Regions from separate parts of the Clostridium sp. TJA032 genome, predicted to be linked through region 1. Evidence: riboswitches for the same ligand, from Rfam matches in the RefSeq annotation. Region 1 holds a riboswitch; the other holds the start of a gene.
What was found. A riboswitch is a leader RNA that binds a small molecule or an ion and turns the genes downstream of it on or off. The one in region 1 is predicted to bind lysine.
Positions count from the first base shown of each region.

Region 2: another riboswitch for lysine. It lies ahead of AC4FRL_RS09805 (Na+/H+ antiporter NhaC family protein); the one in region 1 lies ahead of lysA (diaminopimelate decarboxylase).

Region 1 is NZ_JBZEFB010000001.1:1,099-4,318, forward strand. Features, by position in the region: gene sfsA (DNA/RNA nuclease SfsA) at 1-220, shown strand, start outside; gene AC4FRL_RS00025 (NAD(+) diphosphatase) at 504-1,043, shown strand; lysine riboswitch at 1,148-1,318, shown strand; gene lysA (diaminopimelate decarboxylase) at 1,432-2,727, shown strand; gene AC4FRL_RS00035 (DUF3006 domain-containing protein) at 3,125-3,220, shown strand, end outside.
Region 2 is NZ_JBZEFB010000004.1:79,004-82,223, forward strand. Features, by position in the region: gene AC4FRL_RS09805 (Na+/H+ antiporter NhaC family protein) at 54-1,772, opposite strand; lysine riboswitch at 1,933-2,106, opposite strand; gene AC4FRL_RS09810 (ABC1 kinase family protein) at 2,221-3,220, opposite strand, start outside.

The DNA of each region.
Region 1 (3,220 bases):
AGAGCTTATAGAAGTAAAGAAATTAGGTATGAGTGCAGGAGTTCTTTTTTTAATACAATTAGAGAAGGTGATTAATTTTTCTCCAAATGATGAAAAAGACCCTAAATTTTCAGAAGCTTTAAGATTAGCTAAAAATGAAGGTGTAGATATTTTTTGTTATAATTGTAAAGTTACTGAAGAGGAGATAGAATTACTTAAGCCTATAGAAATAATTTTATAATTATATTTAATAAAATTTTATTTAGAAAATCAATTTTAATTTTCAAATTTATGTTCATATAAAATAATAGAAGTATTTTAGAATATGAAAGGTGGTGAACTTTAGTTAGCGTAATCTATATTACTATTCTTAGTTAAAATAGAGAAAATTTATAAATCATATTAAATTAGGTTTTTAAATTTACATAAGGGAAATATATTTTAATTTAACATATATAAGGTTAGATAAATTTTTAAAATATATTATAGAAGGTAATATATTTGCTTTACTAAAGAGAGTGATTATGAAATTTAAATATTGTCCATTATGCGGTGAAAAATTAGAGCTTAAAGATAGTTGGGATGAAGGAAATGTGCCTTATTGTAGTAAACATAATATGATGTTTTTTGATTTGCCTAAGCCTTGTGTTGTGGTTGCTGTTATAAAGAAGGATGAAATACTTCTTTTAAAACAAAGTTATATTTATGAAAATTCTAAGGTGCTTATCTCAGGTTATGTAGGAGTTGATGAGACTGCAGAAGAAACTGTATATAGAGAAGTTAAAGAAGAAACAGGAATAACTGTTAAAGATATAAAATACTTAGGTAGTGATTTTGTAAAAGGAAAAGAATTACTTATGTTAACGTATTTAGCTTATTATGAAACTGGAGAAATAAAAAAATCTGAAGAAGTAGAAGGAGTGGCTTGGTATAATATAGAAGATGCTCTTTGTGAATTAAATGAGGATAGTATAGGCAAAAGAGTAGTTAAAAAGGTATTAAAAGAAATAGGATATGAAGGAACTAAAGCCTTTAGATGTGAAGGAAATAGTTGTAAGGTATAAATTTTTTATTGATAATTTTAATTTATACTATTGCATTATTTAAAAGTTTTTAGTAAGATTATAAACAATAATTAATATAATAAAAATAAATAAGTTTAAAATAGGACCAAAGTAGAGGTGCTGTAATTAAGAGTAGCTATAAGCAGTTGACAAACGTTTATGTATAGTGAAAGGAATTATGGCCGAAGAAAATGAGATGGTAATCAAATTTTCTGGGTATATGTATAATATGCATATAACTGTCACTTTGAAAAAAGTGGAGTGCTACAAGGTACGCTAAGTTGCGATTAAAGCAGCAAGGGTGTTCCTTTGCTGTTTTTATTTTTATAAAATCGATAGCTTTGCATACTTTTATACTCTACAACTAGAAATTTGTGGAGGGAAAAATATGAGATTATTTGGAACAATGAAGGTAGAAGAAAATGAATTATATATTGGAGGAATAAAAGCTAAAGCTTTAGCTAATGAATATGGAACTCCTTTATATGTTATTGATGAAGAATTAATAAGAGATAATTGTAGAAGATATTATAAAGCTATGAAGTGTAATGAAAGAGGAAATAGAGTTACTTATGCTGGGAAAGCTTTTATAAATATGGCTATGTGCAACTTAGTTAAAGAGGAAAATTTATATTTAGATGTTGTTTCTGGAGGAGAATTATATACTGCATATAGAGCAGGTTTTCCTATGGAAAGAATATATTTTCATGGTAATAATAAATCAGATTATGAAATAGATTTAGGAGTAAGATTGAAAATTGGAAGATTTATAGTGGATAATATACATGAGTTAGAACTTTTAAATTCTATAGCAAGAGATTATGGTATTATTCAAAAAGTTTATTTAAGAATAACTCCAGGTATAGAAGCTCATACTCATGACTATATAAAAACAGGTCAAATAGATTCTAAATTTGGATTTCCCGTACTTGGAAATACTGTTTATGAAGTTATTAAAAAAGCCTTAGCTTTAGAGTATATAGACCTTAAGGGATTACATTGTCATATAGGTTCTCAAATATTTGATTTAGAGCCTTATGAAGATGCTACAGAAATTATGTTAAAGCTTATAAAAAGCATAAAAGAAAATTTAGGCTATGAAATAGAAGAATTAGATTTAGGTGGTGGCTTTGGTATATATTATACTGATGAGGATACTCCAAAAGAAATAGAAGAATATTGTTTATCAATAATAAATAAAGCTGATGAGGTTTGTGAAGAATTAAATATGAAGCTTCCTATACTTACAGTTGAGCCAGGAAGAAGTATAGTTGGAAATGCTGGAATAACACTTTATACTGTAGGAGCTATTAAAGAAATTCCTAGCATAAGAAAATATGTAAGTGTAGATGGGGGAATGAGTGATAATATAAGACCCGCTTTATATAGTGCAAATTATGATTCCTTAATAGCTAATAGAGTTTTTAATAATTATAAGGAAGTAGTTACTGTAGCGGGAAAATGTTGTGAGTCAGGAGATGTGCTTTTAAATTCAATAGAAATGCCTAAAATGGAAACGGGAGATATATTAGCAATTATGTCTACTGGTGCTTATGGGTACTCTATGGCAAATAACTATAACAAAATTCCTAAAGCGGCAGTTGTAAGTGTAAATCAAGGGTTATCAAAGCTTATGTGCAAAAGAGAAACTTATGAAGATTTGCTTAAAAATGAATGTTTTTAATTTTTTAAAGTTGTATAGAAATAACTATACAACTTTTTTTATTAAATAAAAGAGAATTAAAGTATATAATAAAAGGGAAGTATAAGAAAATAAGAATTTTATTTTTAGGATTTTATTTAATAGTTAAGTTTTTTTAAAAATTATTTCTTAAAGATTTAAATATTTAAATTTTAAAGACACAAAAAAGACATAATAAATTGATAAAATAATACTAAAATATTTATGAAACTTAAGGGTAAAACTATGAATTAAAGTTTACAAACTTATGGTAATTTATGATATACTTATATTTGATACTTTAAGATTACTAAAGGTAAAAAATTCTAAAATTATTGAAGGATAATTTTATTTTAATTAAATTATTCTAAAGACTAATATTCGGAACAAGGAGTATAAAATGAAAGAAATAGTAGTAGATAGAATAGAAGGACATTTTATCGTATGTGAAGATGAAGATGGAAATGTTTTAGAATTAAAAAAAGACGACGTAAAA
Region 2 (3,220 bases), on a different contig from region 1:
CAAAAATAAGGAATAAAATCTTAATAAGATTTTATTCCTTATTATTTTTAAATTTAGCTACTAACTACTCTTTCATCTACCTTTTTACCAAATATCATAGTTAGTACAAATAATGCTACTAAAGATAATGGAAGTATTATGAAAATACTTAACCCTAATCCAGCTGGAATATAACCAAATACAACAGTTACAATTCCTACAAAAACAGAATACCATATCTGTGTTCTAACGTGTTCTATATGGTCACATCCTGCACCTGTAGAAGAAAGTATTGTAGTATCTGAAATTGGAGAACAATGATCTCCAAAAATAGCTCCAGTTAAAACTGCTGAAGTGCTTACAATAACAAAATTCCACTCTGGATTTATTGCAAAAGCTAAAGGTATTGCAAGAGGCATTAAAATCCCCATAGTTCCATAAGCTGTTCCCGTAGCAAAAGCTATTATAGAACCTAGTATAAATATAATAGATGGTAATAAAAATCCTGGAATAGCATCAGATAAAACACCTACTAAATAGGATGCAGTTCCTAATTCCTTAATTACAGAACTTAAAGACCAAGCTAAAATAAGAATTACTCCTGTTATTAAAAGACCTTTCATGCCTTCAATCCAAATACCAATACCTTCTGATATTGTAAATATTTTTTTACCAACTCCCATTAAAAGTGCTACTATAGTTGCTAATAAAGCTGATTGGAATAAAACTATAGATGCATCAGCATTAGAGAAAGCTGCTTGTATGCTAGCAAAGCTAAAAGGTGCATTATTCATTATCTCTATAATTGCTAAATCTTCTCCTCCCATTACGGTTATCCATCCACTATAATAAAATCCTACTAAGGAGGAAATAATTAAAACTCCAATAGGAATTATTGCATTCCATATGCTTAACTTAATTCCTTTTATAGGTTCTAAATCTTCACTTTCTGAAGATACCTCTGTAACCTTTGGTGAAACTTCTCCTCTTCTAGCCCTTCTCTCTGCTTTAAGCATAGGTCCAAATTCTCTTAAAGTTATAGCCGATATAACAACAAAAGCTAAAATTAATATATTATAAAATCTATAAGGTATAGTTTCTAAAAAAACTCCAAAACCATCAGTCTCTATTCCAACTGTTTTTAATGAATCTCCTATTAGTCCAACTTCTAATCCTATCCAAGTTGATATTATTGCTAATCCTGCAATAGGTGCTGCTGTTGCATCTATTACAAAGGCTAATTTTTCTCTTGAAACTCCTAATTTATCTGTAACTGGTCTCATTATAGGTCCTACTATTAAAGAGTTTGCATAATCATCAAAGAAAACTGCTAATCCTAAAAGCCAAGTAGTAAGTTGAGCACTTTTAACTGTTTTAGCCTTTCTTGCTAAAGCCTCTGCTATAGCCTTTGCACCTCCCATTTTAGCTACTAAATGAATAACTCCTCCAATAACTAAAACTTGAAGTATTATTCCTGCATTCCAAGGGTCTGCTAAGGAATTTAAAGCTCTGTAAGTAAAATCAATAAATCCTTGAACTAAGGCACCAAGTATATTAGTTCCATTTAATTGAAGCATTATACATCCTGTTATTGTTCCTATAAACAACGAGACAACAACATTCTTAGTTAAAAATGCTAGAACAATTGATACTATAGGTGGTAATATTGTCCACATTCCAAATTTAGCTGAATTTGCTGCTGCTACTTCCTCAGAAGCAAAAACTAAAGTTGAACATAGCATTGTCATGACAAAAACCGCTAGAAAAACTTTAAATCTAGTTTTGTTTTTCATAAAAAATCCTCCTTTAAATTATAAAGTGAATTAATTTATAGAGGCTTTCCCTTATTTTTATCATAGAATTTATAAAAAAAGACCTTAGGCTTAATCAACCTAAGGTCTCAACGTTCAATAAAATTACTTTTTCAAATAAATTTTTGTTTGTTTAATTCCCTAAGATGATAGCTCTCCACATTTTTATGTGACAGTTTTGTATATATTCTATACAAACCCAGCATTTAGCTTTAAAGTATCAGCTAAAAACTTCGGCGATAATCCCTTTCCTAAAACTTCAACATCACTTAAACTCCATTTTAGTAATCTTGATTCTCGCACCTCTACATCTTCATTAAATAATTCACTTTTAACTTGTTATATTTGTATACATTTATACAGTATAACCTTAATTCTTTCAAGCATTTAATAAGTTTATTAACTGTTTATTAAAAAAAGTCTCTTTTTATTAAAAAAATCCAGATCTTATTATAGATACTAGTAACCAAAATCCAAAAACTCCAGCTACTATAAAACCTATTAATCCTAAAATAGGAACTCCTTGAAAAGTAGGTCCTATTTTTGCATTTACAACTAAAGAAGAACCAATTATCATACAACCAACTATTAAGGCAAAAGCTATTCTATTGACCATTTTATTTAAATCAGCTAAAGGCTTTTCTGCATCCTTCATCTGAAGTTGTAACTTAGCCCTTCCCTTAGTTAAACTGTCTACAAGCTCTGAAAATTTATCTGGTACTTCAATACTTTTTGAAACAAATTTATATGCATCAGCCATTAATTTATCTTTAGTTAAACTTTTTAAAATTTCTTCTTTGTTTTTTTCTCTAACATAAGGATATATACATTCCATTATTTCTAAATCAGGGTCTATTTTAGCTATAACTCCCTCTAATATAACTGTTGACCTAACTAAAGTTACTAACTCCTTTGGAAACTGTATATTGTTTCTTTCTGCAATTTCAAATATTTCCTTAAGAACATCAGATATTTTTATTGACTTTAAAGAAGCATTTATATATTTAGCTACTATATTTTTCAAGTCATCATATAGTACTGAATAATCTACTTTTCCTTTTTTTATGCCTATTATATTTACAAAATCAACTAAGGTATCTATATCATTTAAAACCATAGCTATCATTGCCTTGTTTAACCAATTTTTTAAATTTGATTCTAATGTTCCAACTAATCCAAAATCTATATAACAAATCTTTCCTTCTTTTATAAATAAATTACCAGGATGAGGGTCTCCATGAAAAAATCCATCTTCAAAAATCTGCTTAAAGAAAGAATTTGCTAATTTATCCGCTACATCATAAACATCATAACCATTTTCTTTTAAAACTTTAAGGTCTGTAATCTTAAAACCATCTATATATTCCATAGTAAGAATTTTTTCAGAGGTTAGCTCATCAATAACTATAGGTGCTTCAACACAAGCTACA